DNA from 3 places in the Caproicibacter fermentans genome. Region 2 is predicted to be linked to each of the others. Evidence: riboswitches for the same ligand, from Rfam matches in the RefSeq annotation. Region 2 holds a riboswitch; each other region holds the start of a gene.
What was found. Region 2 has a riboswitch for cyclic di-GMP ahead of HCR03_RS19095 (sensor domain-containing diguanylate cyclase). Riboswitches for the same ligand answer to the same signal wherever they lie in the genome.

Region 1: it holds a riboswitch for cyclic di-GMP, as region 2 does, so the genes downstream of both, HCR03_RS16260 (cysteine-rich KTR domain-containing protein) here and HCR03_RS19095 (sensor domain-containing diguanylate cyclase) in region 2, are expected to answer to the same signal.
Region 3: it holds a riboswitch for cyclic di-GMP, as region 2 does, so the genes downstream of both, HCR03_RS08700 (RNA polymerase sigma factor sigma-70 region 4 domain-containing protein) here and HCR03_RS19095 (sensor domain-containing diguanylate cyclase) in region 2, are expected to answer to the same signal.

Annotation. Positions count from the first base shown of each region.
Region 1 is NZ_CP060286.1:3,270,949-3,275,302, forward strand. Features, by position in the region: gene HCR03_RS16245 (hypothetical protein) at 1-54, opposite strand, end outside; gene HCR03_RS16250 (sigma-70 family RNA polymerase sigma factor) at 619-1,044, opposite strand; gene HCR03_RS16255 (helix-turn-helix transcriptional regulator) at 1,596-1,937, shown strand; gene HCR03_RS16260 (cysteine-rich KTR domain-containing protein) at 2,022-2,213, opposite strand; cyclic di-GMP riboswitch class I at 2,293-2,381, opposite strand; gene HCR03_RS16265 (acyl-CoA dehydratase activase) at 2,401-3,210, opposite strand; gene HCR03_RS16270 (2-hydroxyacyl-CoA dehydratase subunit D) at 3,215-4,354, opposite strand, start outside.
Region 2 is NZ_CP060286.1:3,855,894-3,860,247, forward strand. Features, by position in the region: gene HCR03_RS19090 (MBL fold metallo-hydrolase RNA specificity domain-containing protein) at 1-647, shown strand, start outside; gene HCR03_RS19095 (sensor domain-containing diguanylate cyclase) at 698-2,020, opposite strand; cyclic di-GMP riboswitch class I at 2,066-2,149, opposite strand; gene HCR03_RS19100 (2-hydroxyacyl-CoA dehydratase) at 2,250-3,548, opposite strand; gene HCR03_RS19105 (acyl-CoA dehydratase activase) at 3,560-4,354, opposite strand, start outside.
Region 3 is NZ_CP060286.1:1,753,882-1,758,235, reverse strand. Features, by position in the region: gene HCR03_RS08705 (ATP-dependent DNA helicase) at 1-555, opposite strand, end outside; gene HCR03_RS08700 (RNA polymerase sigma factor sigma-70 region 4 domain-containing protein) at 1,073-1,564, opposite strand; cyclic di-GMP riboswitch class I at 1,921-2,011, opposite strand; gene HCR03_RS08695 (hypothetical protein) at 2,036-2,458, opposite strand; gene HCR03_RS08690 (DUF4367 domain-containing protein) at 2,471-3,376, opposite strand; gene HCR03_RS08685 (IS110 family RNA-guided transposase) at 3,730-4,354, shown strand, end outside.

The DNA.
Region 1 (4,354 bases), 580 kb from region 2:
CTTGACCTCCTTGTAAGATGTATTTGCTTTTCCGCATGGTGTGGCTTGCTCCATAAAGAGACACCTCCATTCCAAACCATACCCATATAAAAATGACAGCCGCGCCGATTATAAGATAGAGCAGTCATACGGCTGGCGCGTTTCGGCGCGGCTGTCCCCTTGTTTCGATTTGCTTTTTATGTTTACAGACATTCCGGACGAACAGGCGGCGTACCTGTTACCATAGGAATCGCACCTCCCCCCATTCTGATGGCGGGCCGTTCTCATTGCCTGCGAGCGGTTTCGAGCCAAATTCCAAATTTGGCTCTGCACGCCTCGGACTGTGACTGAACGGAAGTTTCATTGCATACAGATGCTTGCCGCAGAGCCGCCCTGCGTCTGAAAGACGCTGTTCTGCTTACGGCGCTGATGTTTTTCGCTCCCTTTCCGTTACGCTGAAAATCAATCATCCCCTCTCCCGCGTAAGGAAAGATCGTGGCGCGCCCGCCGTCCGGCTCCCTGTATGCCGCTGCTTGCGGTATGTATCCGGCTTGTCCCTTATTCGATTTTCAAGGTTCAGCGAAGAATAAAAACATATCCCTCATAAGCCTTTTCATCTTCAGGGCAAAAGTTGCTCCCTTAAATGAAATTTTTGAGGACTGCCTCCATATTTTTCAGCGCCTTATTGATAGAACGTGAGATTTGACTTTTATTTACCCCTTCTGCCTTAGCAATGGCACTTTTGCTCATTCCCAAGAAGTAATGAGCATAGATGCGCTTGGCCTGCTTATCCGGCAAGGCGGCGATGGCAGCGTGAAGCTGCTCAGCCGTCACTTTGCGCTCATAGATTTCGCAGGGGGACAGGGACACGAACAGGATGTCACGCTCGATGCCGTCGCCGCGATCCAGAGAGTAATACGCCTTATGACGGTATCTCCGCAGATAGTAGGCGGCTTCGGCGTGTTCATAGGAATCCATGAGTGCCGCAACCTCGTCCGGTACCTCAATGATGCAGTCGGTGGTATAAAAATCGGGATAATAGTCCCGCAGATTGATCTTGACCATTTTCTTTTCCTCCGTTTCGATTTTTAGGCTTGGGCAAATCGAAACAGAGGATGGAGGGGAGCGGCAGAGGGGCTTTATATCACACCGCGTCTAACGTACCAGAAATATTTATCCAGAGAAAAGAAGATAAAAAACGTACCAAAGCAGAATATCCTCCGCATGGTACGTCGAAATTGATACAAATTACATACTATTATGTCATAGCTTGCATATGCAAGGTTAGAATTTATCCTTATGGAGCAATAACTTTTTTTAAGCGATTACCTTGGAAGATTGCCCATAGAATATTCAGGCCATCTGCTAAACTGCCACCTTTCTATAAAAGTGGTATTTTGGTAGTAAAAACAACATCTGCCAAAGCTCCTTTCAGTTTGCTTTGGCAGGTGACTCATTTGATTTTGGATGCATTAATATAACCCGCCAAAGCAGTCTTTTTTTTCTTGCCTTGTCCGGCTGTTATTTTTGTGAAATATGTTGCATGCAAATATGACGCACAACCACATTATGTAATCATCTTTTTTCTACTAAACTTAGATAAGAGGTGATACATAATGCACTATGACATGAAGCGAATGGGTACTATCATTCAAGGAGCCCGTATATCGCGCGGAATGACACAAACAGCGCTTGCTGACAAAATAGAAGTTTCTTTAAGAACCATCATTGCCATTGAAACTGGAAAACGAAATCCAACATTTGAGGTCCTTTATAAAATCATTCAAGAATTAAGTATTCCAGCTGATCTTATTTTTCGTCCCGAGGATGTAACTGGTACGCCAGAGCAGGAACAATTTATTCGGGAGTTCCGGGATGCTAACGAGCAAGAACAGCAAATTGCTATTGCATCAGCAAGAGGTATTTGGAAAGAACTCCGCCATGAAAACAAGGGATAGTATTTGAACTAACTTAACCACAAGTACAATCAACTTTATAGATCATGTACAAGGAGAGCCGATAACTGTGATTAATCTCACATGTTATCGGCTCTGCGTCTCAGCGGCTGGCTCTTTGATAACTGATATTTTCAGATGTCGTACATTTATTAGTGTCTCATGTTTGCACTTAGGACAAAATAGCGGAAAGTTTTTAAGGATTGTATCCTCACGGATTTTTAGACGTGTCTTGTTATTACAAACAGGGCATAATACCCATTTGATTTCCGTCGTAATATCACTCCTGTCATAGTTTTATCATTCATAATCAAAACATATCTTGACTCTATCCGGAGTGGCAGAGTCAAGATATGTTTTTTGCAACCAGACTATCATAGTACGTTTATTTACCTTAGACTCTTGGCTTTATGCCCCTGCCTTTCGGTCAGTTTGCCTTTTCTGATATTTAATTTTATATGCTAAATTAAGAAATTTGGACCTGCATTTTTTCAGTGTTATGCCTGCCAATTAAAGCAGCTCCGATTGCGCCGTTGAACTGCGGATAATTTGCCTTGTAAATATCGCACATCAGTTCATCTTCCAACGCAGATCGAAGAGCATCATTGTTAGCGCCGCCTCCGGTCATCATCACATCGCCATCCGACTTATATTTACGCGCCATTTTGGCGATACGGTTTGCCATGGCTATATGCATACCTGCAAGGATATCACTTCGGCTTTTCTTTTGAGCAAGAAGAGAGATCACTTCCGTCTGGGCGAAAACGGCGCAGGTGCTGTTGATTTGACAGGGGTCTGTACTCTCTTTCGCAAGCGAAGCAATCTGATCAATGGTAGTTTCCAGAAGATCAGCCACGACCTCCAAGAACTTTCCTGTTCCAGCGGCGCATTTATCATTCATTGTAAAATTAACGATATGTCCATCGGGGCCAAGGCTGATGATCTTGCTGTCTTGGCCTCCGATATCAATGATCAAGCGCGGATGCACGTTTTCAGGGGCTGTCAATTGTACACCGCAGGCATGAGCGGTGATTTCTGAAATTGTGGCATCTGCGAGGCCGATACTGCGCCTGCTGTATCCGGTTGCGGTGATTACGGCGATATCATTGCGTGTGATACTTTGGCTCGCATAGATCTTTTCCAGCAATTTGGCCGCAGTTTCCTCACAGTCGATGCCTGTTGGAAGAAGTTCAGCGCCTAAAACACAGTTATCCTTTATCAATGCCGCTTTCAGGTATGTCGAACCGGCATCCAGCCCCACATAATAGTTTCCCATGTATTTATCTCCTTTGTTCTATCAATTCAACAAACGCTTCCAGACGGATTTTTACCTGTTCTGCATCCTCGGCGGAGAAATCTGTTTCCACACGCAGAACCGGAATATCAAGCTTATCTGCCAGCTGTTCCACCATGGACAATTCGAAGTCGTAAGGCGTGCAGCCGCGCAGGATATGATAAATAACGCCCTCCGCTTTCGTCTGACGCAGTTTTTCTGTGAGACTGCTGAGGCGATCGTCCGTCTGCTCGAATACCGGACACGTACATGCGCAGACATATCGCGCCGTAAGCGCACGTAAGATGCCGTCTGTACTGTACTCATCAGGAACAACGGGGTCATATAAAAGCCTCCCCGCCATACACGTCTCGTCTCCGACAATCTGTGCCCCCAGACCTTCCATCAAAAACGGCAGTTTATAGTTTGGAAATGTAATGGGAGAGCCTGCGATAAAGATACGCGGCTTTTTCCTTTTCAAAGGCTGCATGGCAGCTGCTTTTTGGGAAAGTCCGGCATTTAGTATTTTCGCGTGCTGCGCCCAGCTTTCCGGCGTATCATAGCAATAGCTGTTCAGCACAGCCATAACCTGTGAACCCGTGACAGGCGGATTGTCGGATGAGAGCAAGCCGTATAGTTTATATGCTTCCTGCTGTGCCGCATTAATGCTTTTGCAGGATTCAATCAGTTTCCGGTTGGAGAACCTGCGGCCCGTTTCTTTGGAAATACTTTTCATGAGAGCATGCATGTTTTGCAGGTTCTGCGCAAAGCGTTCCTCCGACTTATCCATTTCAATTGGCAAGGGAATAACCGGAAGGTACTGCGACAAAAGCGCAGCGCTTTTTCGCTTGCCATCGCAGGTCATCGGCAGCACTGCCAGCCTGCACTGCTGATAGATCGGCATGACGCGCATTGCGTGAAAACCGGCAGTTGCCTTCAGGACTGGGCAGGCATCACGCGGGACGATCTCATCCCCGATCATCGCCGCAACGCTGTGCCCAGCGCATAAGCGCAGCGGCCTGTAGCCGAATGCGTATATCATTTCATCCGGCACCATCACGCAGTAGCTACCTATGTACTCGTTGTCATCCTTTTCAAAATCGACGAATGTTCTTTTAAGAACATTCGTAAAATATTCAAGCCCCTT
Region 2 (4,354 bases):
TGCATCTCTGTGAAAGTGTGGAAGAATCCAGGAGCTTAAACATGGACGGCGTTCCCAAAGTGATTATTTCCTCAAGCGGAATGTGTGAAGCGGGCCGCATCCGCCATCATTTAAAGCACAATCTGTGGCGGAGCGAGTGCGCCGTCGTTTTTGTCGGGTATCAGGCCAACGGCACGCTCGGCCGGATTCTGGTTGACGGAGCAAAACAGGTGAAGCTGTTCGGCGAGGAGATCGCCGTCAAGGCACAGATTCATAATTTTAAAGCTCTTTCCGGCCACGCGGACCACAACGGACTTCTGCGCTGGATCGGCGCGTTTACGCAGAAACCCAGACGTGTGTTCGTCGTGCACGGCGAGCAGGAAATCTGCCGTGAGTTTACGGAAAACCTCAACGCCCTCGGCTACCAGGCCTATGCCCCGAATTTCCAGGCCGTTGCGGATCTTTTGAGCAATTCGATTGTGAATGAGGGCGTCGAACCCATGCATGCGAAGGCAAAGGCCAGAAGGGTTCAGGCCGCGTTCGCGCGTCTGGTGGAGGCTGGACGCCGTCTGACGCGCGTGATTCAGGAAAACGAGGGGGGCGCAAACAAGGACCTCGCAAAATTTGCGGATCAGATCAATTCGCTCTGTGACAAGTGGAGCCGCTGAAAGATAACGGAAAATGGCCCGCGCAGTGCGCGGGCCATTTTCTCTGCAGCCTATGTAGCCGGATTTTGAATCATTTGCATCTTAGAAGAAACGTCCTTCTGATTTTCCGCCGTGTTTCCGACATAAATATGGTACTGGTTTTTACCGTGGGCTTTTGAATAATACAGTGCGTGATCCGCTTTTTTGTATAGTTCCCGATATTCCGCTCCGTCTTCCGGATACAGGGACACGCCGACACTGCCGCTGACTCGGTACGAAGAGTCCTCAAGGCGGATTTCGCCGAACAGATTTTTGACCGCGTTCAGTTTTTCCGTTAGGGTGTCGGAGGAGGAATAGTCCTTCATAAACACAAAAAATTCATCGCCGCCGATTCTGCCCACGATATCGGAGCAGCGAAACAGCCCGGACAATTTCTGCGCAACCTGTGAAAGAGCCGTATCCCCCTGAATGTGCCCCAGCGTATCGTTGATCCGCTTGAAATTGTCAATGTCGATCATGATGGCGGCGTGGCGGCCGCTCTTTCCCGTCCCCGCCAGAAAATCCTCAATCAGAGTTTGGGTGAAGCTCTTGTTGTAAATGCCTGTCAAACCGTCTTTGCGCGACTGCTTTAAAATTTCCAGCTCCTGTTTTTTACGCTCGTCAATATTCTTGACGTAACCGATCACTTTCAGCCCGTCACCGGAATTCCCGCTCCGGATGACGGAAGAAGAAACCCATTTTAATGTGCCGGAAGGCAGCCGCTGGCGGTATTCAAGGGTGATCTCGGGGATTTGCGAAGCACGGAAAGTTTCCAGCAGGTTTCGCCGGTCGAAGGTTTGAAAAAATTTCTCTTGATCTTCTTCATAAACGGCATGATCCGCAATGCTGTGAATCATATCGTCAAACATTTCGGTGTTTAAGAATGAAAAAGCTCTTTGATAACCCTCAAGCCCGTAAATCAGACGGTTATGGGTCAAGTCCGCCTCAAAGATGCGTTCGCAGGTTAATTCAAGCGCGGACCTGTATATCTTTTCATTTTCATACAGCTGAATTTGCAGTCTTCGGCTTTCTTTCAATTCTTCCGTTTGATTTTCAACGCAGGTCATCAGACGGTTGAAAGAAACGGACAACCGATGAAAATTATCGTTTTCATCATAACAGGAAAATCGGGCGCGAAAATCACCCCTCATCGCCCGGTTGATCGCATCCAGAAAATCAGAGGTTGGTTTGTCTACATAACGGTACCAGATCGCCAAAAGAAGGACGAGTGAAACCAATGAGGAGAGGATCACGGATTCCGCCGCAATTCTATGGAATCCGTCTGTCAGTAACGCGGTCAGAATTTCGGACAATGAAAAACCTAAAATCAAAAACCAGAACGATTTCCCTTTCACGGAATGACTCCTCCAATCCATCACCGCATGAGAATTTGCGGTGAAAAGTGCAACCGGCTGGCATGCCCTGTCGGGTTTAGCCCCTTGGCTTTGCGTCTCCGTCTTTCGGCGGATTTGCCATTTTACTTATTGGCAGGAACTATTGCATAAGAAAAGTATAAATCACAAAAAGAATCTATGCAATATGTTTTTATCCGGAAAAGATAATTCTGGAGAAATAAACAAATATTTATTTACTCTGTTGGTTAATATTTCCTTTCTGATTTGGAAGTTTTTCTCTTGCCACGGCCAGCATCAGCTTGATCCTGTTTTCCTGGTTGACTCTGGTCGCGCTGGGGTCGTAATCGATTGGAACGATGTTGGAGCGCTCGTCAACGGCTTTGATTTTGTGGATCATACCCTTGCCGCAGATATGGTTCGGCAGACAGCCGAACGGCTGCGCGCAGACGATGTTTTCATAGCCCTGTTCGGTCAGCTCCATCATTTCGGCCGTCAGCAGCCAGCCTTCTCCCATTTTATCACCGTAACCGATAATGTCCTTGACAAGGCTTTTGGTGTGAGTATAAGGAGTCGGTGCAAGAAACTTTGGCTCGGTTTTGACCGCGTCAATCAGAATGTCCTGCATTTTCGTCAGGTAGTTCATCAGTTTTTGCACCACAAATTTTTTCGCCGGGCTTCCCCCGTACAGGCGGATGTCCTCCAGACGGTTGTCCACCTTGAACAGCGCGAAGCCCATAATACCGGGAACGTTGATTTCACAGTCCTGCCCGCGCAGAAATTCCTCCAGATTGTTGTTCCCCAGCGCAGCGTATTTCACATAGATTTCGCCGACGATACCGACTTTGACCTTTGGCGTTTTCCGAACCGGAACGGCGGCGAAATCTTGAACGATCGCGTTCAGGTTTTTCCTTTGTTCTTTCAGAGACAGGCCGCGGCCCCGGTTAAACTGCTCCGAAAGGTCCGCAATCCATTTTTCAACCTTTTGCCCGCTGTCACCCTTATTGATTTCGTAAGCCTCCGTCTGATTGTGCAGCAGCATCAGCGCGTCGCCGTAAACAACGCCTGCGACAAATTTCCGCACCATGGAAAGCGTGATCTGAAAGCCCGGGTTCCGTTCCAGAAACGACAGATTAAGAGAAATCACGGGAACCTGTTCCAGGCCGGCTTTCTTCAGCGCCTTGCGCAGCAGATGGATGTAGTTGGAGGCGCGGCAACCGCCGCCGGTTTGGGTTATAATCAGCGCGGTCTTGTTTAGGTCGTATTTTCCGGAATGCAGCGCGTCAATAAATTGCCCGATGACAAGAAGAGCAGGGTAACAGGTGTCGTTATGAACGTATTTGAGCCCCTCCTGTACGATGTTGGGACCGGTTGTGCTCAGCAGTTCAAAATGATAGCCGCAGTTTTTCATAACATTGACAATCAGCCGGAAGTGAATCGGCGCCATCATCGGACACAGGATGGTGTAATCCTTTTTCATTTCCTTTGTAAACAGAAGACGCCCCTGCTTGTTGTATTTCAGCTTTGCCATAGTCGCACCCCTCACGGTTCCAGAGCGGCGAACAGGCTGCGCAGCCTGATTTTCACCGCGCCAAGGTTTGTGATTTCATCAATTTTGATCTGCGTGTAGATTTTATCGCCCTCTTCCAGAATCCTTCGGACTTCATCGGTTGTAATCGCGTCGACTCCGCAGCCGAACGAAACCAGCTGAACCAGATTCATATCCGGTCTGGAACAGACGTATTTTGCCGCGGCGTACAGTCTTGCGTGATATGTCCACTGGTTTAAAACATCCGTATGTACTTTGCCGACTCTTCGGCTGACGATGTCCTCCGTAATGACGGCGGCGCCCAGACTGACGATCAGCTTGTCGATGCCGTGGTTGATTTCCGGATCCAAATGATAAGGCCGGCCGCTTAGAATAATGATCGGAAGCTTTTCCCGCTCCGCCTGCGCGATCATCTCGTCGCCCCTTTGCCGGACCTGTTCCATGTACCGGTCGTATTCGCCGTATGCCGCTTTCGCAGCGCGCTTCACTTCTCGCACGGTGATGTCAGGAAAGCTTTTTTGCAGAATGGCGTGCATTTTGACCGGGAAGTCGCGCTTGCGGTGAATGCCGACGTAATCGTGAATCAGGTTGCGGCCCTCGAGAGTGCTCATGTTGGCGGCGATCACTTCCGGATAATAGGCGACAACCGGGCAGTTGTAATGGTTGTCGGAGATTCCTTCGTCGAAGTTGTACGACATGCAGGGGTAAAAGATATTCTGAATCCCTTCGTCGATCAGCGCCTGCACATGGCCGTGCATCAGCTTCGCGGGGAAGCAGACGGTGTCGGA
Region 3 (4,354 bases), 1.8 Mb from region 2:
TTCTTCGGTCAAAGCCTTTTGCAACGCGATGGTCGAGGTGGATATAATGGTTGGCAACCTGCGTTCACTAAACAGATTATGGACTGTAACCGCCAATATGTAGGCATGGGTTTTTCCCGTTCCTACCTCGGCTTCGCAGAGAGCCAGCTTGTTTTCCTGCAAAGCCTGAAGCATTTCCAGCGAGAGGGCGGCCTGATTCTCCCGGTATTCCATCCCGTGTTTTGGCAGGATGCTTACAAAAATATGACGCAGAAGATTTCTTGCCCTACGGTCGGCGCTGGGCTGCGGCACATTTCTTTCCGCGTTCGCTGCCTGTGAAAGCATTTTGTCTATTGCCTTTTGATAGCCGCCTTCGTTCAGAGGATTTTGCCTTGAAAAAAGGCGTTTTGCCTTTAAGGTCGTTAATTCTATCATGCGGTAACTGTAGGTTTTTCCGGAATAGTATTCTAAAAGCACATAGTTTCCGGCCGACAGTACAATGCGTTCCTCAGGCCGGAATAGCCCTGCTTCATAAATCTTGTTTTGAATATCCGCCATGCAGACGGGTTTGTTCATAGCTTTTAAGCCTCCTTTGCTACCTAAAGGAGCGACACAAGAATGCGGCGGAAGCAGGAAAAGGGTTTGGAAGTCTGCTGACTTGTAAGCCTGTTCCGCCGCATGGTTTCTATCGCTCCCATAGATTACGATAGATTGGTTGCATCTAAAGCAAAGGTGTGGTAGGTGTCCCGGCCGGTATTGCCGAGCTCCATAAAAGCCGCCCCTCATTCTTTCTCAAATGAGGGTGATGCGTTTTCCCGGCCGTCCTGCCGGGCTGCTCAATGCGGTGAAGCGTTCAAAGCAGAAGTATCATGATCGCCGGCAGGGATTATCGCAATCCGCCCCACCACAGAGCGTAACAGCCGCAGACATTCTCGCTCGGAGGGCAAAGCCCTCGTCTTGGCGTGTCCCGGTATGTCGCTTGTTTCTGCCGGTAAAGTACCCATCACAACCGTATTCACTTTTCAACGTACAAGCGAAAGGAAATTCTAAAAGGTCCTTTCACCCAACGTCAAAAAACGAGGGGGGTGACGAGTCACTCACTAAAAAATTTTTTTAATTTTTTTGCTGACCACTGTAAGCTGTCCCATACGGCCCTTTGATGTACGGACTCTCTGTCTGCAATCTGGCGGATTGACAGCCCTAGATAGAAATGCAATAGGAACCGCCGCCTTTGCACCTCTGTCAAAAGGCCGCTTTCAAGGAGCTTCTGTGCGGCTTTCACGGCCTTTTTCACATCGCTTCTATGTATCAGCTCCGTATCAAGGAATACCGTGGCAAGTTGTTCCGTTTCTTCCAATCCGGTGATGCTGACATTCAGACGGCTTGTCCGATTTTCGGTTACGTCTTGCTGGTGGTAGATTTCATCCGACAAAGCTTTCAATTCCAAAAAATCCTGTTCAGTTTTATCGGGGTTTTCCGCAAGGTAATCCGATAGTGTGATTTCCACAATCCGATCCGCAAATTTATAGACAATGCCTTGACTGAACTTATTCAGAGCATAATCGTTTTCCTTATAATTTTTCATAGTCCTTTCCTCCGATCTGTTTTGCTGAAATGCAAAAACAGATCGGAGGGTGGACCACGGCAATATTTTATGAATCCAGGTCGATAACGGAGGAATTTTGTCGAAAATAAAGAATCAGCACTTTGCCCCCAAAAGCAAAGTGCTGATTCTTTGACATACTGATTTATTTGAGGAAGATATGTACGGAACCCGCCGTCTTTATTTCTGCCTCCCGGAAAGATCAGGGCAAATAGTCATACAAAACTCCTTACGCCATTTGCATACGGCGAGAGTCTTGTATTTAGAGCCCTAATTATCCGTCAAAAGCCGTAAAAGATGGCAAGAGCCTGCCCAAAAAGGGCAGGCTCTGCGAGGTTTTTGGCAGCCCGGCTATCATAACGCTTTGAAAGGCGCTTTAGACCCTCGGCTTTGCGTCCCTATCTTTAGATAGGTTTGCCCATATGCGTTTACCGTTTTTTATTAGATTTAGCATTAGACCACAGTGACATAGAAAGACTCTGACCGAGAATCCGAGCTTCCAGAACTATCTTTAGCAAATATTGTTACAGAAACTCTATATTCCCTTCCGGGAGTTCCGCTATAGTAAATCGTATTTCCATAATTGAAAGCATTGCTTCTCGTCATTCCACTGTCGCTTTGTGTAAAGGTCTTAACATATTGCCAATATGTACCTTCATTTTCATAGATTACTATACTTTCTGCGCCGATCTGTGCCATTTGATAATTTGCAACAACTGAAAACTCGACTGCTATTCGGCCATTCGACGCTGGCAAAGCATTTATCGAATATGAACTGATTTGATGACTTTCTTGCACTGCCGCATAAGCCGGAACATTCAAAGAAAAAGTAAACACGAGTAAGAAAACAAATGCCAAAATTTTATTCTTTTTCATTTTTTTTCCTCCTTAATAAATAGAATCAATCATTTTTTCTAACTCAGGAACGGATAATGTCGTATTAATAGAGCATTCTAGAGAGCCGACGTACCAAGCAGCAGTGATGAAATCATCATTATGAAAGATATAGTGCTCAATATTTCCTGACAAATATTTTTGGACGTCCTGTTCACCTTTTTCGAAATTCTTATTAATCCCTCCCTTATGTTGAATAATTGTTATGACGATGTCATCATCTCCATTCACATATGGTGCACTAAATTCAACATCACCAGTTTCGGGGTATTCCTGTACCCATACTTCTTGCAACTTAAATTCTGAAGGAATATCCTTTGGTATAACTGCTGCATTAATTCCATATTGACGCAATGCGTCCTGAAGGCTAGCATATTTACTTTTAATTTTATCGGAACTTGCCTGCTCAGAAGATGTCGAAGTCTGGCCAAATTTAAATTGTTCTGCTGTCCAATGACCAATCATCTGAAAAACACTACCATAACCGAGAACTGGAATAGATACCATCGCAATCAAGCAGGCTAACACTATTGCTGACATAATTACTGTACGGCGTAAAGTATATTGCTTTTTCTTTGCATTTTTTTTTTCTAACGGGACAACGGCAGGCGTAATTTTGTTATCCTTCAAAGCCTCTTCTTTATATAATAAATTTGTCTTTCCAACCTGAGTATTGTAGTAAGTCTTAAACTCATTCCATGCTTGATCTACATTGACCGTTTCATAATTAGACGATTCTTTCTCTTTCTTACAAATTAATTCTGTGATCTTCATGATATAGTCAGTGTCCAGTTTATCCTCATTTGTCGCTACAAAATTCTGTTGAAGCAATGATTCCAACTCTGGAACGCTGAGCTTTTCCAGCTCAATGTAAGAATTATCACATGTACTATCTGACATTCAATAACCTCCTCGTATAATAAGTTTTGTAGGGCGAAAACGCCCCAAAAATAGAATACCGGCAGGCTTTGAGATGCCCGTGATATAATGCTGTCAAGTCGGCAGGGACAAGCTCTAATTCCTCCTGTTGGGCCGTAAGGCTGCTTCACAGATAGTCTGTTCCCCTGAGCCGGAAGTTAGCTGCAAACTCATTAGCTGTTTGCCGGAAGCAAGGCCGCCCTTTTAGCAGTGAGGGATATCGCATTGGCCTTTTCCGGAATGATTCTAATACGCGAGGTTGCTGATGCTCCGGTTATCATGGGTATCTTAAAACCTGCCGACTTGAAAATCCCACTGTGGGGGAGGTGATATTTTTGAATCCACTTTACGTTGGCATTGATGTGAGCAGCAAAAATAACGTCGCTTACCTCATGAAGCCGGATGGAGCCAAACACAGCAGCTTTTCCGTGCAGAACAACCGTGGTGGTGCTAAACTGATGTCTGAGAGAATTGTGTCCGCACTTACCGCGATGCAGCTCAGCGACGTGATGATTGGCCTTGAGGCCACCTCCATCTATGGGGACTGCCTCGTTTATGCGCTCCGGGAAGATGGCAGATTGGGACGGTTTCAACGGAAGATCCATGTTCTCAATCCCAAGCAGGTCAGAAAGTTCAAGGAAGCCTATTCCGATCTGCCCAAGAACGATTTCGTGGATGCCTTCGTGATTGCCGACCATCTCAGATTCGGCAGAATTGCCTCAGAGGTTTACATGGACGATTATCGCTACAAGGCCCTTCAAACACTAACCAGAGCACGCTTTTTCTCTGTCCAGAACCTAACGCGGGAAAAGCAGCGTTTTGCGAATTACCTGTTTCTCAAGTGCTCTGGGTTGGCTCAGGAAAAAGTCCTTTCCCAAAATACCAGCGCCACCACCATTGCCCTGATGGAACGATTTGAGACAGTGGATGCACTGGCTTACGCCGACATAAAAGAGTTGA